DNA from 2 places in the Paraclostridium tenue genome. Region 2 is predicted to be linked to the other one. Evidence: a T-box and tRNA genes for the amino acid it is inferred to sense, from the RefSeq annotation. Region 2 holds a T-box; the other holds one or more tRNA genes.

Region 1 (16,878 bases), on a different contig from region 2:
ATATCTAAAACTGTAATAGAAACACTTACCAATCATGGATCACTTGAAAATATGAGTGATGAAAATCAATTATCTTTATTTTAGTTAATAAAAAATCTAAATTACTAAGTTTATAGCTTTTAATCAAAAGCTATAAACTTAGTATAACAACATAGGGGGAGGTTCTAATTAAAAATCTAAAATTAAAATTTAATAAAGGTATAGTAGCATCAATTATTATTGTTGCTATTATGATTATAAATTCAATAGTATTTATACATATACAAAAGAATTTGCCATTTAAATTAATTTCCATAATTTTATTATTAATTGATATAACTTTAATATTACTTTGTAATTTTACTTCAAATAAAATAAATTTATGGGATGGTTTAGAAAGTATGAGAAAACATTCTAAGGTGTATTATTTTTTTTATTCTTTTTGTATGATTTTAGGATATATATTAGTTAAATGTGTATTAATATTTATTCTGAGTAAATACTATAATATAAATAACTTAAATAACTTTGAAAGTTCTTTTGTGAGTAAATATATAAATAGTGGAGGCTTAATTGGAATTATAATTATATGTATTCAAATAGTTATAGTAGGACCTATATTAGAAGAACTAGTATTTAGAGGTATTTTATTAAAAAGTCTTCTAAAAAAATATTACAATAAACCATTAAAAGCTATATTGTACTCATCTATAGTATTTGCAATTGTTCATTTTAATTTAATTCAAGGCATTACCGCATTTGGAGGAGCTATTTTATTAGGATTTATATACTATTACACAAAATCTATAAAAATTTGCATATTGCTTCATTTAATAAATAATTTACTTGTTATAATACCAATGCCAATAAATTTATTTTGGAGTTTAGCATATTTAGTTCTAGGAATTTATTTAATTAATAAAGGTATTAATAATTTAATCAAGATAGATGAGAAAAATGTCGATCAAAAGTTAGAAAAAATTTGAAAAAATACTTAACAAATTAATAAAAAAATTATATACTTATAGAGTAAGGTTAAGGCGACATAGCCAAGTGGTAAGGCAGTGGACTGCAACTCCTTGATCCCCAGTTCGAATCTGGGTGTCGCCTCCAAATATTTAAATTCGGGAATATAGCTCAGTTGGTAGAGCAATTGACTGTTAATCAATGGGTCACAGGTTCGAGCCCTGTTATTCCCGCCATATGCTAGTGTGGCTCAACGGTAGAGCAGCTGACTTGTAATCAGCAGGTTGTAGGTTCGATTCCTATCACTAGCTCCAATAAAAAGTAGACTATTTGGTAGTCTACTTTTTTTATTTTAAATTATATAAATAAATAACATAAACTTAGTGTTTACTTTGACATAAAAAACTTGAACTTTAAAAATAAGAGGAGTAATATCTTATGAGTGAAAAATAAACATAACAAAGAACATGAATGAGGTGATGAAATTGAATAAGTTTAGGTCACATGTTAAAGAAAGTGAATTAATATCTATATTATTTTTAAGGTGGTTTTTATTAGCTTCTATATCTGGAATTGCAGTAGGAATAATAATATCATTCTTTTTAAAGAGTCTACAATGGGCAACCACTACAAGACAAGCAAATCCATGGTTATTATACTTATTGCCATTAGGTGGAGCATTTGTAAGTTATTTATATTCTAGATATGGAAGAGACTCATCTAAAGGAAATAACTTAATAATTGAGAGAATTAATCAAGGAGAAGGAAACATTCCGTTTAGAATGGCTCCATTAGTATTTTTTGGTACATTTATAACTCATTTATTCGGTGGTTCAGCAGGTAGAGAGGGTACAGGTGTTCAAATAGGAGCAAGTGTATCTTCTAAGATAGGTAAAATTTTAAAATTAAAAGGGATAGATTACACAATACTTATAATAAGTGGAGTGAGTAGTGGTTTCGGGGTAGTGTTTGGGACCCCAATTGCAGGAACTATATTTGGACTTGAAGTAAGTACTGTGGGAAAGATGAGATATGAAGCTATAATACCTTGCTTAATAGCGAGTTACATAGGAAATTTTGTAGCAAAATTATTTAAAGTACAACATAGTCATTATAATATAGGAACTTCGATAGATGGTGTTGATGTATTTTTTAAAGTTATAATATGTGCCGTTATATTTGGACTTGTAAGTAAACTTTTTGCTGAACTTACACATAGTTTTAAAAAATTCTTTGCAGAAAAAATACCTAATACACCTTTAAAGAGTTTTATAGGAGGTATAATAATTATTATTATAGTCTTAATACTTGGAACTAGAATATATCTTGGGCTAAGTTTAGATTTATTAAGTGATGCATTTAATGCACCTGTAGCCAAGAATGCATTTATAATAAAACTACTATTAACCTCATTAACATTAGCGGTAGGATTTCAAGGTGGTGAGGTTACTCCGTTATTTGTAATAGGAGCAACACTAGGAAATTTATTAGCAGGAATAATGGGCTTGCCGATAGCTTTTTTAGCAGGGCTTGGTATGATAGCTGTATTTGCAGGAGCTACTAAAACTCCAATAGCATCTTTTGTAATGGGTATAGAATTATTTGGGTCTGATAGCATAGTATACTTGTTTATTGCTTGTGTAATAAGTTATGTATTTGCTGGTAGAAGTGGAATATATACATCTCAAGATTGTAGTTTATTAGAAATAAAAAAAGATTAGCTAAAAGCTAATCTTTTTTTATTTTTAACAAATATATTATTTTTATAAAAAATAAGTAGAAAAAAATTAATAGTTAATATATACTAAGTATTAGTACTAGATAATAATATCAGGAGGAATTAAATGAAGAAAAAAGCAATTATAATAATTTCATCAGTTTTTATATTATTATTTTTAATAATATCTTACGTAGTTGGTTTTTTAGTATATGACGGTTCAGTTGGTTCTGTTCAAAAAATAAAAGATGAAGATATAGTAGAAGTATTTTCTCATAGAGAAGGAAGACCACTAGAAAAACTTAAAAATTATAAGTATGAAGATGTATTTATAAACTCGCCAGAAAATGGATATAAAATAGAAGGTAAATTTATAAAATCTAATAAAAATACTAACAATACAATAATACTAGTTCATGGAATTGAAAGTAATTACTATGAATATTTAAAAAAGGCATATGAATACTTAGACTATGGATATAATGTTATGTTGTATAATCAAAGACATACAGGTAAAACTGGAGGAAGTGATTATACTTTTGGTTTAAGAGAAAAATATGATTTAGAAAATGTTGCGAAATTTATTCATAAAAAATACCCTAATGGATTATTAGGAGCTCATGGACATTCAATGGGGGCTGCAACTGTAGTAATGCATTCTGAAATAAATGAAAAAAATAAGTATGTAGATTTTTATATAGCTGATTCACCATATCATGAAATGTCTGATGCTATAAGGTTAGGTATTGAAGCGAAAAATATACCACTTTTACCTGTAGGATATGCAAGAACTATGGGAAATATATATACTAAAATTAAATCGGGATTTGATTATGAAGATGTAAAACCATATAAATCAGTACAGCATATAACTACGCCTATGTTTTTAATACATGGAAAAGAAGATAAAGTATGTTCTCCAAAGGGTAGTCAGATAATATATGATAATATACCTCATAATAAAAAAGAACTTTGGCTTATAGATAAAGTCCAACATGTTAATGGATATGACATTTTAGGCAAGGAGTACTTTAATAGAATATATAAGTTTATAGAAGATAAAGTTGTTGAAAAATAGAATGAAAAATGTGTTTATAGCACTATGAAAGAAAATAAAAATACAAAGTGCTAAATTATATATAAAATTTGAAGGAAATAGATATAATATAAAAGGAAACTGGAGTTTCACTATTGAATAATACTAGAAAATTTGCAAATAAAAACAATCTATGGTATCATAGTATATAAAATAGTATATAATGCAAAAACTAAGAGTGAGACGAAAAGTTCTCACTCTTTTATTATAGCATTTACAATGCTATAAAATAACAACTGAATAGGAGGGAAGCAAAATGAAAAAGAGTACAGAATCATTAATAGAAGAGTTAGTACTTCCAATAACTAATGAACACAACATAGAGATAGTTGATGTTGAATATGTTAAAGAAGCTGGAGAATATTATTTAAGAATATTTATAGATAAAGATGGAGGAGTATCTCTAAATGACTGTGAAGTTATAACAAGAGCTATAAATCCAATATTAGATGAAAAAGACCCAATAAAAGAAAACTATTTCTTAGAAGTATCTTCACCAGGTCTTGATAGACCACTTAAAAAAGAAAAAGATTTTATAAGATATGCAGGAAGAGACGTAGAAGTTAAATTATATAAACCTATAAATGGATTAAAACATTTTGAAGCTCAATTAGTTGAGTTAGTGGACAATAAAATAGTTAAACTTATAGTTGATAATGAAGAAATGGAATTTGATAAAAAAGATATAGCACTTATAAGACTTGCTATAAAATTCTAATTAAAACTTAATATAGGAGGACAAAAAAATGAACCACGAGTTTATAGAAGCATTAGATGAATTAGAAAAAGATAGAGGAATTGATAAAGATATACTTATAGATACTATAGAACAAGCACTTTTAACTGCTTATAAGAAAAATTTTGGATCTGCTCAAAATGTTAGAGTATACTTTGATAGAGAAAAAGGAGATGTAAAAGTTTACTCTCAAAGAGTTGTTGTTGATTCAGAAGATATATATGATACATTCTTAGAGATAGAAATAGATGAGGCAAGACAAATAAGTCCTAACTATGAAATCGGTGATATAATAGAAAGTGAAATAACTACTACAGAATTTGGAAGAATAGCAGCTCAAACAGCTAAGCAAGTAGTTGTTCAAAGAATAAGAGAAGCTGAAAGAGATATAGTATATAATGAATTTATAGATAAGCAAGATGAAATAGTAACAGGAGAAGTTGCTAGAGTAAATAAAAATATAGTTCATGTAAACCTTGGAAGAATAGAAGCTATAATGACTCAAGCAGAGCAAATACCAGGTGAATACTATCAAGCAGGACAAAAAATAAAAGTATATATATTAGAAGTGAAGAAAACTAACAAAGGGCCTCAAATAACTGTTTCAAGAAGCCATCCAGGTTTAGTTAAGAGATTATTTGAAATGGAAGTCCCTGAAATATTTGAAGGTACTGTTCAAGTTAAGAGCATCGCTAGAGAAGCTGGATCAAGAACTAAGATGGCAGTTTACTCTGTAGATGAAAACATAGATCCAATAGGAGCATGTGTTGGACCTAAAGGATCAAGAGTTAAAAATATTGTTGATGAATTAGGCGATGAAAAAATAGATATAATTAAATATAGTGAAAATCCAGTAGAATTTATATCTGCAGCACTTAGTCCATCAAAAGTTGTATCTGTAGATGTAAATGAAGAAGAAAAGAGTGCTTTAGTTGTAGTTCCTGACTATCAATTATCACTTGCAATAGGTAAAGAAGGGCAAAATGCAAGACTTGCAGCTAAGCTTACTAATTGGAAGATAGATATAAAAAGCGAAAGTCAAGCAGCTAAAGAAGCAGATAATAAAGAAGAATTAGATGCTTAATTATAAGGAGTGATACATTTGCAAAAGGTGAAGAAAGTTCCTCAAAGAAAGTGTATAGCTTGTCAAGATAGAGACAATAAAAAAGAGTTAATAAGAATTGTCAAAAATAAAGAAGGACAAATATTTTTAGATAAAACAGGTAAAGCAAATGGTAGAGGTGCATATATTTGTAACTGTAGCGAATGTCTAAAAAAAGCAATTAAAAGCAAAGCTTTAAGTAGAGCTTTTAAAATTGAAGTTCCTGATGAAGTATATGAAAGCCTGATGAAGGAGATAGGTGACAATGAATAAATCCAATGAAGCCAAAATTTACTCATTCTTAGGCTTAGCACAACGTGCAGGAAAGCTAGTATCAGGTGATGACTCTACTATGCTTGATATAAAAAAAAATAGGGTAAAATTAGTAATAGTGGCAGAAGATGCTTCAAATAATACGAAAAAGCTATTTAAAGATAAAACATCTTTTAGAAATATAGCATGCGTTACATATTCAACAAAACTACAATTAGGGTTAGCTATAGGAAAAGCGCCTAGAGCAGTTATGGGAATAAAAGACGTGAGCTTTGCAGATAAGGTTTTAGAACTTATTGAAAATACAAAAATATAATAGGGGGTGGTCTTGTGTCAACAAGAGTATACCAATTAGCAGAAAATTTAGGAATGACTAGCGAAGAACTTATAGCTAAGCTAGGAGAACTAGATATAAACGTAAAAAACAAAAATGATGAATTAAGTCAAGATGATGCAGAAATGGCAATGGAATTATTAGGTGATGAATCTATATCAGGTAGTGGACTTCCAACTGTATCAGTTGAAGGAAAATTAACTGTTCAAGAATTAGCTAATAGTTTAGAAAAACCAGCTACAGAAATAATAATGAAGCTTATGAAAATGGGAACTATGGCAACAATAAATCAAGAGTTAAACCTTGAAATAGCTTCATTAGTAGCTAAGGATTATGGATTTGAGCTTGTTGAAAAAGATATGACAGAGCAAGAAGAAGCTGAAATAGATGAATTAATTGATATAGAAGAAGATAAAGAAGAAGATTTAGTAAAAAGACCTCCTGTAGTTACTGTAATGGGACACGTTGACCATGGTAAAACGTCATTACTAGATGCTATAAGATCAACAAGTGTAACTACAAATGAAGCTGGAGGAATAACTCAACATATAGGAGCATCAGAAGTTACTATAAATGGAGAAAAAATAGTATTTTTAGATACTCCAGGACATGAAGCTTTCACATCTATGAGAGCTAGAGGAGCACAAGTAACTGATATGGCTATATTAGTTGTTGCAGCAGATGATGGTATAATGCCACAAACTATAGAAGCTATAAACCATGCTAAAGCTGCAGAAGTTCCAATAATAGTTGCGATAAATAAAATAGATAAGCCAGCTGCTAATGTTGATAGAGTTAAACAAGAATTAGCAGACCAAGGATTATTAGTTGAAGATTGGGGTGGAGATGTAATATCAGTTCCAGTATCAGCTAGACAAAAAACTAATATAGATGCATTACTTGAAATGATTCTATTAGTTGCAGAAGTAGAAGAATTAAAAGCTAACCCAAATAAAAGAGCTATAGGTACTGTAATAGAAGCTCAACTTGATAAAGGTAGAGGACCAGTTGCAACTGTTCTTGTTCAAGGAGGTACTTTAAAAGTAGGAGATCCTGTAGTTGCAGGTACTGCTTGTGGTAAAGTAAGAGCTATGATAAATGACAAGGGTAGAAGAGTTAAGACTGCTGGACCATCTACTGCTGTTGAGATATTAGGATTATCAGAAGTTCCACAAGGTGGAGATCAATTCGTAGCAGTAGCTACTGATAAAATAGCTAGAAGTGTAGCAGAGAAGAGACAACATATAGCTAGAGAAGAAATGTTAAAATCTAACCAAAGAGTAAGTCTTGATGAATTCTTCAACCAAATGGCAGATGCAGATGTTAAAGAACTTAACTTAGTTGTTAAAGCTGATGTTCAAGGTTCTGTTCAAGCTGTTAAACAATCTTTAGAAAAATTATCTAATGAAGAAGTTGCTGTAAGAGTTATACATGGTGGTGTTGGAGCTGTAACTGAATCTGATGTTATGCTAGCAAGAGCATCTAATGCGATAATAATAGGATTTAACGTAAGACCAGTTGCTACTGCTGAAGTAATGGCTAAAAAAGAAGAAGTTGATATAAGAACTTACACAATAATATATAAAGCTATAGAAGATGTACAAGCTGCTATGACAGGTATGTTAGACCCAGAATATATAGATGAAGATACAGGTAAGGCAGAAGTAAGAGAAACATTTAAAATATCTGGAGTTGGTACTGTAGCTGGATGTTATGTTTTAAGTGGTAAAATATTTAGAAATGGTAAAGTAAGAGTTGTAAGAGATGGATTTATAATCCATGAAGGTGAAATAGCAGCATTAAAGAGATTTAAAGATGACGCTAAAGAAGTTAACCATGGATATGAATGTGGTATAACAATCACTAATTTCAACGATTTAAAAGAAGGCGATATAATAGAAGCTTATATAACTAAAGAAGTTGAAAGAAAATTAAAATAGTAAAAAGAGGTCGATATTATGGCATCATACAATAGAACACAAAGAATAGGCGAAGAAATAAGAAAAGTTGTAAGTACAATGCTTATAAGTGGAATAAAAGACTATAGAATAAATTCTATGGTTAGTGTTACTGATGTTGAAGTAACTAATGATTTAAGTTATGCTTATGTATATGTAAGTATACTAGGTGGAAATAAAGAATCAAGCATGGCAGGACTTAAGAGTGCTTGTGGATATATAAGAAAAGAAGTAGGAAGAAATGTAAAGCTTAGACATACTCCGGAAATTATATTTAAATTAGATGATTCTATAGAAAAAGGAATGTATATGGAAAATCTAATTAAAAAAGTGAATCAAGAGAATCAAAATAATAAAAAAGATTCTGATGAAGAAACTCAAGGAGAGTGATCTATGCTAAATAATATTAAAAATATTATAAAAGCTATAAGGGAAGGTAACAATTTTATTGTTACCTCTCATTATAGTCCGGATGGAGATAATATAGGCTCTACATTATCTATGTATTACACGCTTAAAAAATTAGGTAAGAATGTATTATATGTATTAGATGATACTATACCTGTTAATTTAAAATTTTTAGTTAAAGATATAAAAATATTAAAATCTGAAGAAATAGATGTTAATATAAGTGATTATATTTTAATATCTCTTGATTGTGGAGATGCAAATAGAATATGTGTTAGTGAACATATAAAAGAGTCTGTTAATAAATTAATTTGTATAGATCACCATGCAAGTAATAATAATTTTGGAGATTTAAATTATATAAATCCAAATGAATCATCTACTTGTGAATTAGTGTACAACTTACTAAAAGAGTTTTCGAAAGTTGTAGGTGAAAATATAATAGATGAAACTATAGCAACTTGTCTATACACAGGTCTTTTAACAGATACTGGAAATTTCTCTTATTCAAACACTAATCCGAGCAGTTACTTAATGGCGTATGATTTAGTTTGTACAGGAGCTAAAAAAGATGTTATAATTCAAAAAATATTCCAAAGCAATCCATACAATTATTATAAGTTACTAGGTGAAGCTCTCGATACTTTAGATATTGTAGAGGGAAAAGTTGCTAGTATGATGTTAACAATGGATATGCTAGAAAGAAATCAAATTTCTTTTAATGATGCAGACGGAGTTACATCATATACTAGAGACATAGATGGAGTTGAAGTTGGTATTTTATTTAAAGAAAAAGGACTTAATGAGGTCAAGGTAAGTTTTAGATCTAAAAACTATGTAAATGTTAGTACTATTGCACAACATTTTGGAGGCGGAGGTCATGTTAGAGCTTCTGGATGTACTATAAAAGATACTATAGAAAACGTTAAAAAAATGGTGATTGACGAAGTTTTAAAACATATTTAAGGATGATTAGTATGAATAAAATAGTAAATATATTAAAGCCTACAGGTATGACATCTCATGACGTTGTAGGAAAAGTTAGAAAAATTTTAAACATAAAAAAAGTTGGTCACACAGGTACCCTTGATCCAGATGCATCAGGGGTACTACCTATATGTATAGGAAAAGCTACAAAAGTAAGTGAACTTATACTTAATAAGGATAAATCGTATATTTGTGAACTGACTTTAGGTATAAACACAGATACTTATGATTCATCAGGAGAAATAATAGAAAGGTTTGAAGTTGGTAATATAAGTATGGATGATCTTGAAAAAGCATTTGATACTCAAAGAGGTGAAATAAAACAACTTCCACCAATGTACTCTGCTCTTAAAATCAATGGTAAAAGAATGTGTGATTTAGTTAGAGCTGGAAGAACTGATGAAATAACACTTAAGTATAGAGATGTTAATATAAAAGAATTAAATATACTTTCATTTAAGGATAATAAGATAATGTTTTATGTTAAATGTTCTAAGGGAACTTATGTAAGAAGTATATGTTACGACATAGGTGAAAAATTAGGTTGTGGAGGACATATGTCTTTTTTACTAAGAACATCATCAGGGAAATTTAATTTAGAAAATGCAATAACATTAGAAGAATTAGAAAAATTATATAAAGAAGATAAATTAGATAAACATCTATATGATATAGATTATGTATTATCAAACTTTAATGATATACATATAAATCCATTAGCTGTTAAATCGTATGTTAATGGAGCTATAGTGTATAAAAAAGGATTTGTAAAAGGAACTTTTAATGAAAGAGATGAACTTGTAAGAGTATACAGTGAAAATAAGTTTTTAGGAGTTGGGAAATTCCTAAAAGTTGATGGGACATTATGCTTAAAAAGTGATAAACTATTTATATAGAATATAAGTAGTGGAGAATTTATTATGACTATTATAAAATCATTAGATAAAGTAGTAAATATTGAAAATAGTATTATAACAATTGGAAATTTTGATGGTATTCATAAAGGGCATATAAAATTAATAAAAAAAGCTGTTAAAGAAGCTAAACACAAAAAATTCAAAAGCATAGTATTTACTTTTGAAAATCATCCTATGAGATATTTTAGGGAAAATTCTATAAAAAGTATAATTACGAATGACGAAAAAATAAATATATTAAAATCATTAGGTGTAGATATGATTTTAATGGTTCCATTTAATGAATATATGACTAAAATATCTGCCATGAACTTTGTTAAAGAAATTTTAATAGATAAATTAAAGTGTAAAAAAGTTATAGTAGGACATGACTTTACTTTTGCTAGAAATAAAGAAGGTACTGTAGATAAATTAAAGTCACTTGGAAAATTATATAATATGGAAGTTGAAGTTATAAACCCTATAAAAATAAATAATATAAGAGTTAGTAGTAGCTATATAAGACAACTTATTAGTCAAGGGAAAGTTCATAATATAAAAGAATTTCTAGGTAGAAATTATTGTCTAGAAGGTGAAGTAATTCATGCTAAGAAACTAGGCAGAACTATAGGTTTTCCAACTGCTAATTTAAATATAGATAATAATTTAATTATACCTAAATGTGGTATATATGCAGTTAAAGTATACTTAAAAGATAAGACTTACTATGGAGCCACTAACATAGGTTATAATCCAACTGTAAATGGACAAAGTTTATCTATAGAAACTAATATACTTAACTTTAATAAAGACATATATGGTCAAATAATTAAAATTGAGTTTTTAGAAAGAATAAGAGATGAAAGAAAATTTAATTCTTTAGATGAATTAAAAGCTCAATTACATAAAGACGTTAACTTTGTATACAAAAAGTATATTTACAAGTAGACATATTTTGTGTTAAAATAAGATTCGTGAACCGTTACTCGGCATTTGAACACTCCAATCAATGCTTAGTAATTGGGGATTTAATAAAATAATGGAGGTATTCACAAATGAACAAAACTGAAATAATAAAAGAATTCGGAAGATTTGAAGGAGATACTGGTTCTCCAGAAGTACAAATAGCTTTATTAACAGCTAGAATAAATGAATTAAATGGTCACTTAAAAGTTCACAAAAAAGATCATCACTCAAGAAGAGGTCTTTTAAAGATGGTAGGTAAGAGAAGAAACTTATTAGCTTACTTAAAAGAAAAGGACTTAGAAGGATACAGAGCTTTAATAGCTAAGTTAGGATTAAGAAAATAATTTAATTATTTTAATAAAGAAGAAGGTTTATACCTTCTTCTTTTGTTTTAAATATTTTAAATAAATACAGTTTTTATTGAAAATAGAAATAATTTGCAACTATAATAATATTAAATTAAAATATATAAAGGAATAATGATAATTTATATAGAAATTTTTCTTTTAGGAGGGGATTTACTATGAAAATAAAATTAATGTGTGATAGTTTATGTGATATACCTATGGAGTTAGCAGAAAAACATAACATAGAAATAATTCCATTAACTATAATAATAGAAGATAAAGAATACAAAGATGGTGTAGATATGACCGAGGAAGAGTTTTACGAAACTATGAAAAAAATAAAAACTGTACCTAAAACATCTCAAGCTACATATATGCAATTTAAAGAAGCTTTCGATAAATATAAAGATGAATACTCTATAGTTTGTATAAGTGGTTCATCGAAATCTTCAGGTACATATCAAAGTGCAGTTATGGCGAAAAATGATACAGATGGAGATATACATATATTTGATACACTTAACTTATCTTTAGGAAGCGGACAGTATGTTATAAAAGCATGTGAACTTATAGATGAAGGGTTAGATGCTAAGTCTATAGTAGATGGACTAGAAGCTTTAAGAGAGAGTGTTAATCTATTTTTTGTACCAGATAGTTTAGAATATTTAAAAAGAAGTGGAAGAGTTTCTGTAACGACAGCCGCTATTGGAAATATGTTAAGTTTAAAACCTGTATTTTCGGTAAAAGATGGGAATATATCTTTACTTACAAAAGTAAGAGGTAAAAAAAATGTAATACATAAATTAATAGACTTGCTTAAAGAGCAATATGATAGTTTTGAAGATAAAAATGTAATGATAGGTTGTGGAGCTAATAAAAATGAGTTTGAGATTCTTAAAAAAGAAGTTCAAGAAGCAATAAAAGCTAAAAATATATACTTAACTAGAGGTGGGGCTTGTATATGCTCACATACAGGACCAGATATAATAGCTATTAGTTGTTCAAATTAAATGTATTAAATTTTACATATTAAGCAAATAATAAGTTTAAATAAAATATTTGCTAAGTTACGTTTTGTATCTCTAAAACATATCAATACAAGCCAGTAATTTACTTTTATGTTGTTAAATTATAGTATTTTTGATAAGATAGTACATAGGATACTAAACGCGGTTTTAATAAAGAGGAGGTACAAGCATTAATGTTTGAACATAAAGTTTTTAAGATGGATTTTGCAGGAAGAGAACTTTCTGTTGAGATAGGAAAAATTGCCGAACTAGCTAGTGGAAGCGCTATACTTCAGTACGGGGAAACTATGGTTATGGTAAATGTGTCAAAATCAGCTCAACCAAGAGATGGAATAGATTTCTTCCCTTTAAGTGTTGATTATGAAGAAAAATTATATTCAGTAGGTAAAATACCAGGAGGTTTCTTAAAAAGAGAAGGTAAACCTTCAGAAAAAGCTATACTTACATCAAGACTTATAGATAGACCTATAAGACCACTATTTCCTAAAGGTTTTAGAAATGATGTACAAGTAGTTGCAACTGTTTTATCAGTAGATCAAGATTGTACTCCTGATATAGTGGCCATGATAGGATCATCTGTAGCTTTATCTATATCTGATATACCATTTAACGGACCAACTGGTTCTGTATTAGTAGGGTTAGTAGACGGAGCATTTGTTATAAATCCAACAGCAGAACAAAGAGAAAAAAGTTCTCTTCACCTTGTAGTATCAGGTACTAAAGATGCAATAATGATGGTTGAAGCTGGAGCTGAAGAAATACCAGATGAATTGATGTTAGAAGCTATATTATTTGCACATGAAGAAATTAAAAAGGTTGTTGAGTTCGTAGAAACTATAGCAGCTGAAGTTGGGAAAGAAAAAATAGAGGTTACTCTTTATAAAATAGATGAAGAAGTAGAAAAAGCTGTTCGTGAGTTTGCTACAGATAAAATGAAAGAAGCAGTTAAAACTGTAGAAAAGCTTGAAAGAATGGAAAAGATGGATGCAGTAAAAGAAGAAACTTTTGCTCATTTTGAAGATATAGTAGAAGAGTTCGGACAAGATATAGAGGAAACGTTACATGCTATAATAAAAGAAGAAGTAAGAAAGCTTATAGTGCATGAAAATATAAGACCTGACAATAGAAAGCCAGATGAAATAAGACCAATATGGTGTGATAATGGGTTTATACCAAGAGCGCATGGTTCTGGATTATTTACAAGAGGTCAAACTCAAGTTATGTCTATAGCAACACTTGGAGCTTTAGGTGATGTTCAAATACTTGATGGACTTGATGAAGAAGAAAGTAAAAGATATATGCATCACTACAACTTCCCAGCATATAGTGTTGGTGAAGCTAGACCATCAAGAGGTCCAGGTAGAAGAGAAATAGGTCACGGTGCACTTGCTGAAAGAGCATTACTTCCTGTTATACCTTCAAAAGAAGAGTTTCCTTATGCAATAAGAGTAGTATCAGAAGTTTTAAGTTCAAATGGGTCAACTTCTCAAGGAAGTGTATGTGGATCTACATTATCACTTTTAGATGCAGGTGTACCAATTAAAGATATGGTTGCAGGTATTGCTATGGGACTTATAAAACATGATAATAAAGTTGCAGTACTTTCAGATATACAAGGAATGGAAGATCATTTAGGGGATATGGACTTTAAAGTTGCAGGAACTGAACATGGTATAACAGCTATACAAATGGATATAAAAATAGCTGGTATAGATGAAGAAGTACTAAGAACAGCTTTAAAACAAGCTAGAGTAGGTAGAATACACATATTAAATGAAATGAGAAAGACAATAGATGCTCCTAAGCCAGAACTTTCTAAGTATGCACCTAAGATAGTAACAATGAATATAAACCCAGATAAGATAAGAGACGTAATTGGACCTGGTGGAAAAATAATAACTAAGATTATAGATGAAACAGGTGTTAAAATAGATATAGAACAAACAGGAGAAGTATTTATAAGTGGAATAGATGCTGAAATGATAGCAAAAGCACAACAACTTATACATGATATAGTTGCTGAAGCTGAAGTAGGACAAACTTACACAGGTAAAGTAACAAGAATAATGAACTTTGGTGCTTTTGTTGAAATACTTCCAGGAAAAGAAGGATTACTTCATATATCTCATATAGCACATGAAAGAGTTAATAAAGTTGAAGATGTACTAAATATAGGAGATGAAGTAACAGTAAAAGTAACTGAGATAGATGAAAAAGGAAGAGTTAATTTATCTAGAAAAGCTCTTTTACCAAAACCAGAGAAAAAAGAAGTTAAAGAAAATAAAGAGAATGAAGATAAATAATAATTTCTAAAATAAAACACCCTCCAGTAAAATATAAGAGGGTGTTTTATTATGCAAAAAAATATATAAGCATTTTTTACAATAGTAAAAGCATTTTAAGTTATATAAGCATTTAAAAATACAATATATAATATAAATGCATAAAAAGTTAGACTACCTAATACAATTTAATGAGAGTAAATTGTACATATTGGGAGGAAATTTTTTATGATAATGATGGTACTTAATAAAAAGAAGGTAAAAAAAATTTTAATAATATCACTAGTTATAGTACTAGCAATTATAGGAATTATATTTATGTCTAAAAAAGGGACGACGCCTACAATTAATATGTTTTATAAAGCAGAGGAACCATATTACAATGGAACAAAATCCAATAGTGGTCACGTTGCAATAAGTTGCAACGTAGACCTAGGATGGGAAAGTGAATATATAGAAAAGATACTTAAAGTATTAGATGAAAAAAATGCTAAGATAACTTTCGCTGTAACAGGCAGATGGGCTGAAGAAAACCCTGAATTTCTACTTGAAATTCAAAAAAAAGGACATGAAATAGCTAATCATGGATATAAACATTTAGATTATGCTACATTAAACTACGATAAGAACTATGAACAAATAAAAACATCTAAAGAAATAATAGAAAATATAATAAAAAAAGAAACTAAATTTTTTCAAGCACCAGGAGGTTCATTTAATAAAGATACTGTAAAAGCTTCTATTGATTTAGGATACACGCCTTACAAATGGGATATAGACACAATAGATTGGAAAAATAGACAAGAACCAGATGTTATTATAAATCGAGTTAAGTCAAAAGATATGAAAGATTCTAGTATAATACTTATGCATCCTACACATGCAAGTGCTGAAGGTATTGATGATATTATAGGGATAATTGAAAGTAAAAATTTAAAACCAGGAAAACTTAGTGATGTATTTGAGCTTTAAAAGTTTATTTAAGTTATTTTGATGTTGAATAATTTATTTTACTAAATTATAATTTAAAGGACATTAACTAAGATACAAACATAAATGATTATCATAAATATTATAATGCACAAATCAAATTGGAGGATGAGTATGTATAAGATACACAAGTTAGAAAATGGACTTACAATAGTAGGAGAAGAAATACCTTATTTAAAATCCATAACATTAGGAGTATGGGTAAATGCAGGATCTAGAATAGAAAGTGAAAAATTAAGTGGAGTATCACATTTTATAGAACACATGCTATTTAAAGGAACTAAAAATAGAACATCAAAAGAAATAGCTAGTACAATAGATAATTTAGGTGGGCAAATAAATGCTTTTACTAGTAAGGAATGTACATGTTATTATGTTAAATTATTAGATGAGCATATAAATATAGGATTAGATATACTAAGTGATATGTTTTTAAATCCATTATTTGATAAAGAAGATATAGAAAAAGAAAGACAAGTTATATTAGAAGAGCTAAAAATGTATGAAGACTCTCCAGAAGATTTAGTATATGACTTACTTATGGAAGGAATATACAAAACAGATGCTCTTGGAATGAATATAATAGGAACTAAAGAATCTTTATACAATATTAATAAAGATACTATAAAAGATTATTTTAATAAATATTATGTAGCTAGCAACTCTGTAATATCAATTAGTGGTAATTTTAAATTTGAAGAAATGGTTAAATTAATAGAAAATAAATTTAAAGATTTACCTAAAGGAAATGTAGATATAGAAATAACTACACCAGAATTTAATCCTTGTTTTATAGCTAAAAATAAAGATACT
Region 2 (16,878 bases):
CAAATAAGTATAAAAAAATTCAATGATTCAAACGAAGCTAGTAAAATAGAAGAAATGGCAAAAATACTTGATATAAGTAAAGAAAATATTGAAAATAAGATATCTAAAAATAAAAATCCAGAACATGCTGTGTGTATAGTTGATTTATTAAGTTCAGATACTGAGAAAATAGATAAATTATTAAAGATACCAGGAGTTCAAATTATAACAATTAATGATCAAAGGATATATAATGGAGGGGAAGCTATAGGTAGTTTAATAGGGTATACAGCAAATATAACCTCAGAACAACTTAGTAAAAATAAAGATAAAGGATATAATGAGCATAGTAAAATAGGTGTAGGCGGAATAGAAGAAGTATATGAAAATAAATTAAGAGCTATAGATGGAGGTAAAATATATATCTTAAGAGCTAATGGTAAAAAAGATGTTATAGCAGAAAAAAAAGCAAAAAATGGTCAAGATATAAAATTATCTATAGACCTTGATTTACAAAAGAAGATATATGAACAAATGGATGGAGAAAAAGGTGCAAGTGTAGCTACAGATCCTAAAACTGGAGAGGTATTGGCTATGGTAAGTTCGCCTTCATTTGATCCAAATAGTTATGTTACATATATAACAAAAAGTGAGAAAGCTAAATGGGAAGCAAATTCAAATGCTCAATTAGAAAGAAGATTTAAAAATGCATATTCTCCAGGATCAACAATGAAACTTGTAACTGCATCTATAGGGCTTGATGATAAAGTAATAGATCCTAGTAAAGCTATAGACATAAAAGGTAAGACATGGAATGAATATGATGTAACAAGGGTAATAGATCCAGGTAGACCAGTTAATTTAAAAGATGCAACTAAATTATCAGATAATATATATTTTGCTAAAGCTGCAGTTGAAATAGGTGGAGAAAATTTTGTAAAGGGAGCTAAAAACTTTGGAATAGGAGAGGATATAAAATTTGGATATCCTATACAAAAATCACAAATATCTAATGATGGAAAGTTAAGTAATAAATCAGTACTTGCTGATACAGGGTACGGTCAAGGTCAAGTTTTAATAACACCTTTAGATATGACTATGATATATTCTACTTTAGGTAATGATGGTAAAATAATGATGCCAAAGCTTGATATAACTAAGCCATATGAGCCAAAAGTATACAAACAAGCGATAAAAAAAGAAAATTTATCTACACTTATAGACTGTTTTTCAGCAGTAATAAATGATAAAGATGGAACAGGGCATATAGCTAAAATTAATGGAATCAATATAGCTGGAAAAACTGGAACAGCAGAAATAAAGAAAAGTAAAGATGATACTAATGGAACTGAAAATGGATGGTTTGCAGCGGTTGATACTGATAAAGGAAGATTAGCAATATCAATGATTATAGAAAATGTAAAAGACAGAGGCGGAAGTCATATACCTACTATTAAGGTAAAAAATGTGATGGAGTATTATTTAAATAATTAAAATCTATTTTTAGTGGAAATAGTACATATCTAAACATATATATAAATATATACTATTTTCATGGGAGGAATAGATTTGAAAAGAAGATATGAAAGAATGCAAAAAGTATGTAAGGATTTATCTGAAGAAGCGTTTAAATCCTATGCAGGTAAAAAAGATTATAAAAGAGCTATACAGTGTTATACAATACTTGCAACAAGTCTTGGAGTGCCAGAAGATACTGCTAAATTTTCGAAAAATATGCTAGCCAGATTAAATAAAAAAATTGAAGAAAATTCTAAATAAAAGGATTGCTTGATAAAAATCAAGCAATCCTTTTTTGTCATTTTATATATATTTTACATAAAAGTGTTGACCTATATGTAGTAAAAGTGTTATATATATTAATATAAAGTGTTAAAAAAGTACACACTAAATAAAATAATAAAACATACTATATATTGATATATAAATTAGGAGGACTCAATAATGAAAACTAGAGTTGCAATTAATGGATTTGGAAGAATAGGAAGAATGGTTTTAAGGATAGCTAAAGAAAATAATTTTAATAATTTTGAAATAGTAGCTATAAATGCTAGAAGTGATGCTAAAACATTAGCTCATTTATTTACTTATGATTCATCTTATGGAGTATTTAGGGGAGAAGTTAAAACAGACGAAAAAGAAAATATTATAATAAATGGAAGTAAGATAAAGGTATTAAAAGAAAGTGATCCAGAAAAATTACCGTGGAAAGATTTAAACGTAGATATAGTTATAGAATCTACTGGAAAATTTACTAAAAGAGAAGACGCTCAAAAACATATTAATGCTGGAGCTAAAAAAGTAATTATAACAGCACCAGGAAAAAATGAAGACAAGACTATAGTTATGGGTGTTAATGAAAATGAGTATGATAATGATATACATCATATAGTATCTAATGCTTCTTGTACTACAAACTGTATAGCTCCAGTAGTTAAAGTTTTAGACCAAGAATTTGGAATAAAAAAAGGATTAATGACAACTATCCATGCATATACAAATGATCAACAAATATTAGATAAAACGCATAAAGACCTTAGAAGAGCAAGAAGTGCTGGAGTTTCTATGATACCTACAACAACAGGAGCAGCAAAAGCAGTAGCTAAGGTTTTACCTAATTTAGAAGGTAAGTTAAATGGGTTTGCTGTTAGGGTACCATGTCCTAGTGTTTCACTAGTTGATTTGGTTTGTGAATTGAGTAGAGACGTTACAGCAGAAGAAGTAAATAATATTTTAGAAAAAGCTTCTAAAAAAGAGTTATATGGAATATTAGGATATTCGGACTTGCCACTTGTTTCTATAGATTATAAGCAAACTTCAGATTCTTCTATAATAGATGGATTATCAACAATGGTTAATGATGGAAATATGGTTAAAGTTGTAGCTTGGTATGATAATGAATGGGGATATTCATGTAGAACAGTTGATTTAGTAGCATATGTTGCAAATGAACTTTTAAAATCAAGTAAAGTTAGTGCATAGTATGATTTTAAGCTCACAGTAAATAATTGCTGTGGGCTTTTATAATATTAAAAAGATTTCTTTAAAAATTCATATTATATTCATAAAGAATATATATAATTTATTTGAATAATATAGTTAGTCAAATGGAGGGAAAAAAATTGAATATATTATTTTTTATTACCCCTAAAGTTGAAGTTGAGTATGTATATGATTATTACACAATAAGACAAGCAATGGAAAAAATGGAGTATCATAGTTATACTTCAATACCGATAATAAATAAAAAAGGAGAGTATGTAGCTACTATAACAGAAGGAGATTTACTTTGGAAAATTAAAAGTAGATTTGAAGATAAGCAAGATGATATTAACTTAAAATCATTAGAGAATATAGAGATAAAAGATATTGATAAATATAATAATTATAAAACTATATCTATAAATTCTGATATGGAAAATATAATAAGTTTAGCTATAAATCAAAATTTTATTCCAGTAGTAGATGATAAAAATATATTTATAGGAATAATAAAAAGAAGTGATATAATATCTTATTTTAATGATAAAATGAATGGTAAGAGTTTATTAAATGCAAACAACAAAGTTAGTTAGTAACAATAAAATAGAAAATATTTCTAAATAGTTTTAAAATTATGTATTATAGTATATAATTTTAATAAGAAATAAACAATAAAGGACTGTCATATATAGGCAGTCCTTTAAATTAATAAGGAAGTGGCTTTATGAATTTTTGGAGGGAGAAAAAAAATAGAATATACTTTATTGTTATAGCTGTCTTTATAACACTTATAGGTCAGTATTTTCTTTTCAAATATGGAAAAATAAGTCCACTAGTAAAAGGAGTAGAATTAAGGATATCAAAAGGTAATTATATTCAAAATATAGATGAATATGTAATTAAATTAGGTAATTCTATAAAAGTAAATAGTGGAGATTATATAATTATACCACCATATGCATCAAAACCTAAAATTGGATATAAAGCATCAAACAATGATGTTTTATCTATAAAAGGAAATACAATAACTGGTATTAAAGAAGGATATTCAGCTCTTATGATAACTAAAGATGGTAGAATTATAAGAAAAACTACTATAAGAGTAGTTGATCCTAAAGTAGAAAAACTAGATGTTGATATAGGTGAGCTTAAATATGTAGGAGATAGTACTTCTATTGATGTAAATATTGATGTTGACTTTGATTTTAAAGAAAAAGAAAAATATACATATGAAATATCAAATAAAGATGTTTTAAAGATAGAAAACAATACCTTAAAAGCTATAGGAGTAGGTACTTCAAAGTTATATATAAAATCAGGAGATAAGGTAAAAGAGTATAAATTTAATATACAAGCTAAAGTTTCAAATATATATGTAAATAACAATATTAATATACGTATAAATGAGGAGAAAAAAATTGATGTAAATGTTGAAACATCTCCTAGAAATTTAAAACATCCTAATGTAAAATATGAATTGTTAGGATTTAAGTTACCAATATCTAGATCGATAACTATACCTACTAGTGATGGAACGATATTAGGACTTAGAGAAGGCACTGAGAAAATTAAAGTTACATGTGGTAATAAAAGTAAGATAATAACAATCAATGTTTTAAAAGAAGAAACTGAAACTAAAGAAATTAAAAACTTACAAGCAAATTCTAATATAGTTGGAGATAACTTAGAAATAACACTTACATGGGATTATTTAAAAGATATATCAGAGTATGAAGTATATCTAAAAAATAACTCTAATGGAGATAATGATTTTAATTTATTTAAATCAATTAAGATAGATAAAGACGAATTAACTGAATCTAAGAAAGTAAAAACTACTATAACAATAAATCTAAAAGATATACAAGATCCTAGTATAGATTTATATGTAATAGGAAAGAGTAATGGAAAATATACACAAAAGAGCAATATTGTAAAAGTTAGAGAAAAATATACAAATCTAGATAAAATAGAAAACTATAAAGTTGAAAATTTAACTAGAAGTATAAATAAAGATAATAGTATAAGTATATCATGGGATAAACTAGATAAGTTTGACTGCACATATAGTGTTTATATAAGAAACAATAAAACATCAAAAGATGGAGGATTTACTTTATATCAATATGGAATAAGTGATAATAAAATTACAATTCCTTTAAATGAAGGTGAAGATGTAGATTTAGATATATATGTTGTAGCAAATTCATCACAAGGAGCTAGTCAAAATAGTGATATATTAAACGTAACAAATATAAAACAAGAAATAAAACCAGAAGAAGAATTATAAACAAAAAATCCTAAGAATATGGTAATTAACATATTCTTAGGATTTTTTATTATTTTATTTTTTCTAAATATCCACTTGGATGGAAATAGTATATACTAGATGTATTTTTATCAACGAAATATCCTAAATCAGTATCTATTTTAGGAAGAAAAACATATCCATATAAACCTTTATTTTTTAATACTGGAAATTTATTTTCATCTCCTTTGTATTCATATACTAAGTTTGAGTTCATATCCATTAACAATTTTAAAGCTTCTTCCATAGTTAAAGATTGTGAAGCAGTAATTTGTTCATCATTAATAGTTTCTTCAACTTTAGCAATAGGTTCATTAATAGTTTCTTCTTTAGATACATTAATTTGTTCGTTAGAAGTAGATTCTTTAGAATTAGTAATTTGTTCATTATTATTATCTAAATTGTTAGATGTTTCTTTTCTTTCTTCTAAATTATTATTAGATGTCTCTTTAGAATTTATATCGTTAGAAGCATTATTTTCTTTTGCTTTAATATCTTTTATATCAGATTTTTCATTAGTGCTGATTAACTTAGTTTCATCATTAGTTTCTAATGTTTTATGAGGTTTAGTATTATCTAAATTATCATTATTACTAGATGTAACTTTATTATTTACCTTTGACTCATTGTTTGCAAATGAAGATTTAAAAATAGGATTAGTTATAAATAACATACTACATAACACAAATAAAACAACAACTAACTTTTTCATATCATTACCTCTTTTCAAATATATAAATTATTTATATATAAATATTACCATAAACTCTTTATATTATAACAGTTACAGGCTTGTTACTTAAGGTTACTAAATTGTAATAAAAAAGCATGTTTAAAACATGCTTTTTTACTTATTTATCGATTTATATTTATAATCTATATAGTTGCCTAAATATATTTTTAAAACTCCCATAAAAGGAGCTGAAAGTATCATTCCTGGTATTCCAAAAAATCCTCCTCCTATAGTAACCGCTAATATAGTTAAAAATGGATTAAGACCAAGTTGACCACCGACTATTTTAGGCTCTATAAATGCAATTTCAATTTGTTGAACTAGTATTAAATAAACTAATGAAAATAAAGCTATGCTAGGATTATAAAATAGATTTATTAAAACAACAGTAGTCATGCTTATTGCAGGACCAAAGTAAGGTATCATATTCATAAAAACTATTAAAATACCAAATAGTAAAGCATACTGAGACCCTATAAAATAAAGTCCTATACTCGATAAAATTCCTACTATAAAAGAGTCTAGCATTTTTCCTGTAAAATACTTTCCAATATTATTGTTTAAAGTATGACCAAAATCTAATATAAAACTGGCATATTTTTTACCAAAAGTAATATATAGTACTTTTTTATAAAAAGAGAAAAAGATTTCTTTTTCAAGTATAATATAAAAACAAATTATAAATGCTAATACAAACTGTACAATAAATTTAGAAATAGAAAAAGTAGTTGCGAAAATTTGACCTAGATATCCAATAAACAAATTACTGAATTTGGGCATAAATGAAAATGCTTTATCTCCAATTTCTTTTAATGTATTAGGATCTATATTTTCTAATTTATTGCCAAGGTGAATTAAGAAATCTTGAGTTTTTGTTGAATACATAGGAAGTTTATTAACTATATCAGCTAAACTATTTACTAAAATTGGAATAGTAAAGAATATAAATGAAGTTATTAAAAGTATTAAACCTCCATAAGTTATAATCAATGCATAAATTCTTTTTATTTTTAATTTAGATTCTAAAAAAACAACAATAGGTATAAAAATATAAGCTAGTATAAAAGCTATAATAAATGGAGTAAGCAGTGATATTAATAATTTGAATATATCTAAAAAGTATTTATAGTTATCTATAAGCTTTATAAGTATATAAGATATAAAAATAGTAAAAACAATTCCTAAATTAATCCTTTTATCTTTCAAATAAAACACCCCTTTTATAAATGATTTTAATAAAAAATTAAATCAATATATGTATTATACAATAAAAGTATTATGAATATATATAATAATGGAAACAAATGTTAAATAAATTTGATTAAAATCGTCTTTAGTTTTTAAGGGGGTGTTTTTTATAGAGTATGAAGTAATAGTTAGGTATAATGGAGATATTTCTATGATTGCAAGCGACTTAGGGGTATCTGTAGAATTATTAGGATATAACTATGCTATAATAACTTCAGATAGTGTTGAATCAATTGATAATTTGGTAAATTATCCTCAAATTGAATATGTAGAAAGACCATTTATTTTAACTACACAAGATGTTCAAAGTTTTTCAAGAACAGGAATATCAAGATTTAAAAATACAAATGGATTAACTGGAAAAGGAACTATAATTGGCATTATAGATTCTGGTATAGATTATAATTTAGATGTATTTAAAGACGAACAAGGCAATTCAAAGATACTTTATTACTGGGATCAATCATTTCCAGGAAATCCACCAGAAGGATTTACACATGGAACTTTATATACAAATGAAGATATAAATAAAGCCCTAAGAAGAGAAATTAACATACCTATATCTCCAACTAGTACACATGGTACACATGTAGCAGGTATTGCATGCCAAGTAGCAAATGAAGCTAACTTAATAGTTGTAAGAGTTGGAAGTATTCAAACAGATGTATTTTCAAGAAGTACAGAATTTATGAGAGCTATTAAATTTATACTAGATAAAGCATTAGAGTTAAGAATGCCAGTAGCTATAAACATAAGTTATGGAAGTAATGAGGGTTCACATAGAGGGTTATCCTTATTTGAACAATATATAGATGATATGACATCATTTTGGAAAAATAATATAGTTGTAGCTGCAGGGAATAATGCTGATAAAGGTGGTCATAGAAATATACGATTAGATAATCAACAGGTTGAAGTAGAATTTGTAGTTGGAGAAAATGAGCAAATATTAAATGTAAATATATGGCCAGATTTTACAGATGAATTTAGTTTATACTTAGTGAATCCTTCTAATTTAAAGAGTCAAGAAATATCTTTAACATCAGGTGAGATTAGAAATGTACTAGGAGGAACTAGAATAAGGGGCTATTTTTATCCAATTTCACCATACTCACTAATTAGAAGAATTACAATTCAAATGAGTTCAAATAACAGCATTAGCCCAGGCATATGGAAGTTAGTTTTTACTCCAATAAATATAGTAATGGGAAATGTTAATATATATCTACCTACATCGGAGGGTATAAGTAGAGATACAAGATTTTTAGAAGCAAATAAAAATCTAACAGTAACTGTACCAGGAACTGCAAGTAAGGTGATAACAGTTGGAAGTTTCAATTCACGAACAGATACAGTATCTATATTTTCAGGTGAAGGAGATATTAGTCAAAATGTGCTTAAACCAGATTTATTAGCACCAGGAGAAGATATATTATCAGTACTTCCAGGAGGTAGTGTGGGGGCTTTAACTGGAACTAGTATGGCAACGCCACATGTTACAGGTGTAGTTGCACTTTTAATGGAGTGGGGAATTGTTAATAGAAATGATTTGTTTTTCTACTCTCAAAAAATAAGGGCATTTTTAATAAAGGAAGCTAAAAGAAATACTTTATATACATATCCAAATAATTCTATGGGATTTGGTATGTTAGACTTATCTAATATTAATCTAGCTAATACTAGTCAAATTAACCAAGGCTATGATTTAATTTATAGAAAAAAGAGAAAAAAAAAACTAGAAATTTAAGAAATAAAAATTTAAGATTAGAATTACCATATGATTTAATGACATTATTCCAAGTAGTACATGGACCAAATTTTAAAGAGGAACTTGAATCTACTGGATTAGAATACATTTATTATGAAATTAGTGATAATGAAGCAATTTTAGGATTACACACTAGAGATAACCAAAAATTTAGAAAATTAATTCCAGTAAAATCAATAAAATTTTTTCAACCTATTGCAGTTATGAATCAATTAAGTACTATAACAAGAGGGACTGAAAATGGAATCATAGCTAGAGAAGAAATAGGTGCAAATTTTTTGCAAAATAATTTAAACATATCTGTTACTGGAAAAGGTGTATTAATAGCAATAATAGATTCCGGAATAGATTATTTACATGAAGATTTTATATATCCAGATAAAACTTCGAAAATAGTATTTTTATGGGATCAAACTAAAGATGAGAATCCACCTAATGGATATAAATTTGGAACTGAGTATACTAGAGAAGATATAAATCAAGCTATAGCAAATAATGACACGACTTTATCAATAGATGAAGATGGTACTGGGACAATGCTAAGCGGTATATGTGCAGGTCTTGGGAATATAAATAGCCAATACACAGGAATAGCCCCAGATGCAGAACTTATAGTGGTCAAATTAAAAAAAATAGATGGAAATTATAACAATGCAATATTAGAAGCTGCGATACAATATTCATATGAAAAAGCTTATGAATTAAAAATACCTTTAGCAATAAATATATCTTTAGGAAGTAATAATTTAGTAGGTGCTACTGAGCGTATTTTAAGAGAAAGTCCATTATTTACAAGGGGGTTATGTCTAGTTTCTTCAGTGGGTAATGAAGGAAATACTCAAACACATACATCAGGAAGAATAAATTTTATAGGAGAAGAACAAGACATAGAGTTAGAAATATTTGAAGATGAAGATTTATTAGATATTAATATATGGATGAATAAGCCTGATAAAGCTAGCGTGGCAGTTATATCACCAAGTGGAGAGCAAAGTAAATTTATACAAGTATCAAATTATAATGAAATATCAGGAATATTTGATTTAGAATCAACCTGGTATGTGATAATTTATAGATATCCAACTTCTTACTCAGGTCAACAACAAGTAACTATAACATTAAAAAATGCAACTAAAGGTATATGGAAAATAAGATTAAGAGGTGAATATATAACAAATGGAATATATAATGCTTATCTACCAAATAGAGCATTAATAAATCCTGGAACGAAATTTAGAGATTCAACACCTTCTCAAACTGTAAATTATCCTTCAACATACAATGATGTAATTTCTGTAGGAGCATATAATATTATTGATAATAGTATATGGCCTCCTTCATCAAGAGGTCCTACTATAAATGGATTACTAAGACCAGATATAGTTGCACCTGGTGTTAATATAATTTCCACATATCCTGGAAATAATTATGCAACAATAACAGGAACAGCAGCGGCGGCGGCTCATGTTACAGGAGCAGTAGCTTTATATTTTCAATATACTTTAGCTGATAAGTATTATACTCAAAAAGCATTTACTACAATGATTAAAACTTATCTTCATGGTGGAGCTAGAAGAATTCAAGGTATAACATACCCAAATGAAAGTTACGGTTATGGAATGTTAGATATACGAGGAGCTTTTGAGCAGCTAAAATAACATAAATAGGAGGAATTTTTATTTTGGAAAAATCCTATCTTATAATTTATCAAGGAAATATAGAAGATGTAACTAATGATTTAAGAAATAATAAAATAGAAAGATTTATGATATTAAATGATAATTTATTAGTTATATATGTTCCTATTGATTTTTATGAAAATACACTAAATGAAATTATAAGTATTGCATGGTGGCAAAGGTCAGTGCCTATGAGTTCTTTAATAGATGTAACTAATGGTTTAGAACAAGGTGTAAGTGTGACAGATTCATCGGGAACAGATTATATATATAAAAATCCATATATAACAACTACTGGAAAAGATATTTTAATAGCAATAATAGATTCAGGGATAGACTATTTGCATCCAGATTTTATAAATGATGATAATACAACTAGTATAGTATCAATATGGGATCAAGAAAGTAATAAAAAATCACCTCCAGATGGACTAATATTTGGAAGTGAATTTACTAGAGAAGATATAAATAAAGCCATATCTGAAAATGATAACACCTTGAGTGAAGATAAAATTGGAACTGGAACTATAGCTGCAGGAATATCATCAGGAAAGGGAAAATTAAATTCTCAATACAAAGGCATTGCTATTGATAGTGAATTGGTAGTTGTTAAATTAAGGGAATATAGAGATACTTATGCATCAGGAAAAATAAATTATCAAAAATCAGATTTTTTAGCTGGGATAAAGTATGTTTTAGATGTAGCTAAAAGAGAAAATAAATATATTATAATAAATCTAACTGTAGGTTTAGCGTCAAAGTCAATAATAGAATCAACAATGATAGAGACATTTAATCAGATAGTAGAATCAGGAGTTATTGTAGTTAGTGGAGCTGGAAATGAAGGGAATACAGACATTCATTATGAAGGAGTAGTATCAGATGTAAATGAAAAGCAAGATATAATAATTCAAGTAGGAGAACAAATAAATTTAGATATAAATTTAGTAATTAGTGGACCAGATAAAATAGGTGCATTAATAATATCTCCATCAGGAGAACTTAGTTATCAAATTATGTATGCTCCAGATTATTATGTATACAGAGGTAAATTCAATTTAGAAAATACAACTTATGAAATGAGATTTATATACCCTTGGTTAGAATCAGGACATCAAGAATTAAATATAAATTTATACGACATTAAACCAGGTATATGGACTTTAAGATTAATTCCAGAATTTATTATAGAAGGGATATATGATGTTTATTTACCAAATAAAAATATAATGTCTCAAGAAACTAGATTTTCAGATCCAGCGTCTACGTCTACAATAACAATGTATGCAGCTCCAGAAAATGTAATAACTATAGGTGCTTATAATGACAAGACTGATAGTATATGGATAGGCTCATCAAAAGGGCCTATAAAGAAAAGAGGAATAAAACCAGATATAGTCGCACCAGGAGTTGATATAATAGCTCCTTATATAAATAATAGTTATAATACGTCAATTGGAACTGGAGTTAGTTCATCTATAGTTAGTGGAGTTTTAGCACTAATTATTCAATATATAAAAGATCAATATGAGTTTTATCAAGGATCTTTATATACACAACAATTAAAAACTTATTTAATGCTTGGGGCTACAAAAAAAGAGATATATACTTATCCAAATATATCGCAAGGATATGGAATTTTAAATTTAAAAGATACTATTATAGCTATTGCAAATAATTTTGAATAATGTGTATTTTATAATTTAGAATGTAAAAACTAATACAAAAGAAAAGAGGTGAATTAATTTGGAAAATGAAAAATGTAAGGCACTTAATGGATCAGACAATAAAAGATTAAAGTCCAATAGACCAGTAAAAAATGAATATACTGCTGCTTGGTCTGGAACTGAAGATTTAAAGTCAGAAAGCAATGTATCAATCCCTTCTCTAAGAAATGTAGAAGAAGCTAAAGACTGGGTTGATAACGGAAGTAGATTATAATTTTTAATATACCTAATAATTTATATAAATTATTAGGTATATTTTTATGGGTTTATTTTATTCACTTGGAATAAGTATATACTCACCTGATTTTAATGTATAATCTTTAGAAACTATATTAGGATTTTTTGTATATACAACTTTTCTAAAATCTTCAATATTTTTTATATTAGTATTATAAGATTTAATTATTTCATCTAAAGTTTGACCATATTCAACAAAGTGCTTTACAAGATGTCTATTATCCATAATTTTATCATAGGAATTTTTATATGAGATTTCAGAAATTTTATTAAAAATAGGTACATTTTTAACTAAATAATTAAAAGAAGTATCTAAACAAGTTATGTAGTTATAAACACCTGATTTTAAAGCTTGAGAAAAAGAGGTACATTCATTAGCACTTGGACCTATAAATAATAATACTAATATAAAAATTAATAAGTATTTCAAAAAAACACCTCCTATTTAAAATTATTAATAAAAAAATATAAATTAAACATATTTGATAAAAAATTTAAAAATATATAAATTTTATAAAAAATAAATCGTTGACTTAAAAAATATAAGTTGGTATAATCTTAGTAAATAATTCAAATAATAACTATAAAGACATTGAAGAGAAGAGTAAATATAAAAGGTAGTTAAAGCGAGTTGAGGATGGTGAGAGCTCAATACGAAATTTATATTGAAGAACATCTCGGAGTCTCTAACCGAAATTAATTAAAGAGTAGGCTTAGACGGAAGGTCCCGTTACAGACCATTAAGCAAAGCTTAGCTAAGTGGCCTATTTAGGCAATTAGGGTGGTACCGCGAGAGTAATAGTCTTTCGTCCCTTTTAGGGATGAAGGGCTTTTTTTATATTAAAAATAAAATTTATAGGAGGATTTAAAATGCAAAGAGAATTTACTGAAATTAAACAACTTTACAGAAATAAAGAAGAATATATCGGAAAAACTGTAAAAGTAGCTGGATGGATAAGAACATCTAGAGCATCTAAAAACTTTGGATTCATAGAATTAAATGATGGAAGTTTCTTTAAGAATATGCAAGTTGTAATAGCTGAAGATAAGTTAGAAAACTTTAAAGAAATAACAAAACTTCCAATAAGTTCATCTATATTAGTAGAAGGTGAATTAGTATCTACAGAAGGTGCTAAACAACCAGTAGAAATACAAGCTACTAAAATCGAATTAGAAGGTGAATCAGATAGTTCATATCCATTACAAAAGAAAAGACATACTTTAGAATACTTAAGAACTATAGCTCATTTAAGACCAAGAAGTAACACTTTCTCTGCAGTATTTAGAGTAAGAAGTTTAGCTGCATATGCTATACATAAGTTCTTCCAAGATAGAAACTTTGTATATGCACATTCACCAATCATAACAGGAAGTGACTGTGAAGGTGCGGGAGAAATGTTTAGAATAACAACTATGGATTTAAATAATATACCTAAAAATGAAGAAGGTGCTATAGATTATTCTAAAGACTTCTTTGGAAAAGAAGCTAATTTAACAGTTAGTGGTCAATTAAATGCTGAGATAATGGCTCTTGCATTTAGAAATGTTTATACTTTTGGACCAACTTTTAGAGCTGAAAATTCATTTACACAAAGACATGCATCAGAGTTCTGGATGATAGAACCTGAAATAGCATTTGCAGACTTAGAAGATAACATGGAACTTGCAGAAGATATGATAAAATATGTAATAAGCTATGTTATGGAAAATGCTCCAGAAGAAATGGAATTTTTCAATAGTTTTATAGATAAAGGATTAATGGATAGATTAAATAATGTAGTAAATTCTGAATTTACTAGAATAACTTACACTAAAGCTGTTGAAATGTTACAAGAGTCAGGACATGAATTTGAATACCCAGTAAAATGGGGAGATGATCTTCAAACAGAACATGAAAGATACTTAACAGAGCAAGTATTTAAAGCACCAGTATTTGTTACTGATTATCCAAAAGATATAAAAGCATTCTACATGAGAATGAATGAAGATGGAAAAACAGTAAGAGCTATGGACCTTTTAGTTCCAGGTGTTGGAGAAATAGTTGGTGGTTCTCAAAGAGAAGAAAGATACGATGTATTATTAGAAAGAATAAAAGAAATGAATCTTAATGAAGAAGATTACTGGTGGTATTTAGAACTTAGAAAGTTCGGAACAGCTACTCACTCAGGATTTGGATTAGGATTTGAAAGAATTATAATGTATATGACTGGTATGGCAAACATAAGAGACGTTATACCATTCCCAAGAACTCCAAAAAATGCAGAATTCTAATAAAAAGTTAATATAAGTAAAAATAGCGAGTTTTTCTCGCTATTTTTTATATAGTTTTTATATAATTATAAAAAACTATATTGATTATATTTAATTAATTATGAGTTTATGAAAAATACAGATATAATAAAAATATTAAGTAATATGCACTAAATTTCATACTGTAGACATGGAAACTTTATTAGAATATAATATTAATAAGGTTAAAAGCTAAATGTTAATCAGGAGGTATCAATATGTCAGATGATAGAATAATAGATTTTAATAAGCTGAAGAATAAAGTAAAAGATTCTGATGTTGATAAATTTGAACAATATATATATAGTCTTTATGGTTCTGTTATGTCAGGCAAATTAAGTATGGTTGAATTTTCTAAAAAGATAATGGATTATATGAAGGAAAATAATATATCTCAAGAAAAATTTATTAATATTCAAAAAAAATTTATGGAGAGATATGGGATGGACTCATCTGAAATAGATAGTCAGTTAAAAAACTTTGGTATAGATTATAATAATATAGATTTTAATGAAATAAATAATTCAAATTTTGATGATATAAAAAATAGTATAGGATTTTATGATAAATATAGTCAAAAAATTAAACCAAAGGCTTGTGTGGAGACGTATATAAAAAATGACCATAATGATATAAAAGTAATAATCGATCAAGAACAAGTAATTTTAATAAGTAAGGGAAAAATAAATTTAATTGATGCAGAATTAAATGAACTTTTATTATCTTATAAGAATATATTAAATAAAAAGATAAATATAATTATGTGTGAAAATACAACTGAATATGATTATTAAAAAAAGAGATAGGAGTAATCCTATCTCTTTTTTAGTGTTCTGAAAGACCACTTTCACTAAATTTACCATTAAATACTTTATAAATTTTATTTATAGGTTTCTTTAGTGGTAATGCAATTAATAATGAAACTATTATATATATACATAATATGCTTATATCTTTATATAATACAGGATAATAAATTCCACCTATTGATTCTCTTAACATAGATATTGCATAAGTAAACGGTAAATATGGATTTACCATTTGGAAAAACTTAGGTGTAACTTCAATTGGGAATGTTCCACCTGAACCAGCTACTTGAATAACTAAAAGTATTATTCCCATAGCTTTACCCATATTTCCAAACACAGATAAAAGAGAATATACTATAAAAGTAAATACAATACTTGTAAATGCAGAACCTAATACAAGAAGAACTGGATTTACACATTGAACACCAAGTATGTATATGTCTCCTAAACTTACTATTAGTGCTTGAATTACAGCAATAGCTGTAAAAGTAAGACCTCTACCTAAGTATACTTGATATGGTTTATAATCTCCATGAACTTCAGCTGATAAAAGTGAAGATAATAAAAGTAAACCAACCCATAAAGATAAAACAGTGTAAAATGGAGTCATAGCAGAACCATAATTTTCTATAGGATATAATTTGTTTTGATTAACAGTAACAGGTTCTTTTAAGAAATTCTTTTCTTTTACTATGTCATTTTTAAGTAGTTTTACTAAATCATTTAAATCTTCTTGATTATTAACTTTCTTTATAGCATCTGTAAGTTCATCTACTATATTTTCTACTTTAGGTAATTTTTCTTTTGCATAATTTATTCCTTCAATACCTTTGTCAGACAGTGAAAAAGTCGTATCTAATATACTTTCAGCTTTAGGTAATTTAGATTCAGCATCTTCTAAAGTTTTGATTACATTATCGCTAACTGAATATCCTTTTTCAAAGATATTATTTATAGGAGCAGAGATTGTAGAATCAAAATTATTAGATAAATTAGATGTAATACCTTTTATATCATTTCCTACTTTTAAAACTTTATCAAGTGTATTAGATGCAGGTGTTTGACCACCTTGAAGTTGACCTTTTAAACTATTTAAAGAGT

Evidence for each region. The T-box of region 2 lies ahead of asnS (asparagine--tRNA ligase). A T-box ahead of a tRNA ligase gene usually reads a tRNA of that ligase, here a tRNA-Asn.
Region 1: it encodes a tRNA-Asn, which carries the amino acid that the T-box ahead of asnS (asparagine--tRNA ligase) is inferred to sense. The anticodon was not compared.

The regions. Positions count from the first base shown of each region.
Region 1 is NZ_BAAACP010000004.1:6,336-23,213, forward strand. Features, by position in the region: gene ABFX13_RS04245 (PolC-type DNA polymerase III) at 1-84, shown strand, start outside; gene ABFX13_RS04250 (CPBP family intramembrane glutamic endopeptidase) at 522-965, shown strand; tRNA gene ABFX13_RS04255 (tRNA-Cys) at 1,019-1,092, shown strand; tRNA gene ABFX13_RS04260 (tRNA-Asn) at 1,106-1,181, shown strand; tRNA gene ABFX13_RS04265 (tRNA-Thr) at 1,185-1,259, shown strand; gene ABFX13_RS04270 (chloride channel protein) at 1,431-2,666, shown strand; gene ABFX13_RS04275 (alpha/beta hydrolase) at 2,790-3,740, shown strand; gene ABFX13_RS04280 (ribosome maturation factor RimP) at 4,015-4,476, shown strand; gene nusA (transcription termination factor NusA) at 4,505-5,578, shown strand; gene rnpM (RNase P modulator RnpM) at 5,597-5,869, shown strand; gene ABFX13_RS04295 (L7Ae/L30e/S12e/Gadd45 family ribosomal protein) at 5,862-6,185, shown strand; gene infB (translation initiation factor IF-2) at 6,200-8,143, shown strand; gene rbfA (30S ribosome-binding factor RbfA) at 8,162-8,551, shown strand; gene ABFX13_RS04310 (DHH family phosphoesterase) at 8,555-9,535, shown strand; gene truB (tRNA pseudouridine(55) synthase TruB) at 9,547-10,452, shown strand; gene ABFX13_RS04320 (bifunctional riboflavin kinase/FAD synthetase) at 10,477-11,400, shown strand; gene rpsO (30S ribosomal protein S15) at 11,508-11,762, shown strand; gene ABFX13_RS04330 (DegV family protein) at 11,942-12,775, shown strand; gene pnp (polyribonucleotide nucleotidyltransferase) at 12,967-15,096, shown strand; gene ABFX13_RS04340 (polysaccharide deacetylase family protein) at 15,304-16,047, shown strand; gene ABFX13_RS04345 (M16 family metallopeptidase) at 16,180-16,878, shown strand, end outside.
Region 2 is NZ_BAAACP010000002.1:204,973-221,850, reverse strand. Features, by position in the region: gene ABFX13_RS02840 (penicillin-binding transpeptidase domain-containing protein) at 1-1,473, shown strand, start outside; gene ABFX13_RS02835 (hypothetical protein) at 1,549-1,758, shown strand; gene gap (type I glyceraldehyde-3-phosphate dehydrogenase) at 1,942-2,979, shown strand; gene ABFX13_RS02825 (CBS domain-containing protein) at 3,120-3,572, shown strand; gene ABFX13_RS02820 (hypothetical protein) at 3,704-5,269, shown strand; gene ABFX13_RS02815 (hypothetical protein) at 5,319-5,999, opposite strand; gene ABFX13_RS02810 (AI-2E family transporter) at 6,135-7,226, opposite strand; gene ABFX13_RS02805 (S8 family serine peptidase) at 7,420-9,015, shown strand; gene ABFX13_RS02800 (S8 family serine peptidase) at 9,054-10,694, shown strand; gene cspC (bile acid germinant receptor pseudoprotease CspC) at 10,718-12,403, shown strand; gene ABFX13_RS02790 (CDIF630_02480 family spore surface protein) at 12,462-12,656, shown strand; gene ABFX13_RS02785 (hypothetical protein) at 12,714-13,109, opposite strand; T-box leader at 13,263-13,496, shown strand; gene asnS (asparagine--tRNA ligase) at 13,550-14,950, shown strand; gene ABFX13_RS02775 (DUF3867 domain-containing protein) at 15,187-15,762, shown strand; gene ABFX13_RS02770 (YhgE/Pip domain-containing protein) at 15,794-16,878, opposite strand, start outside.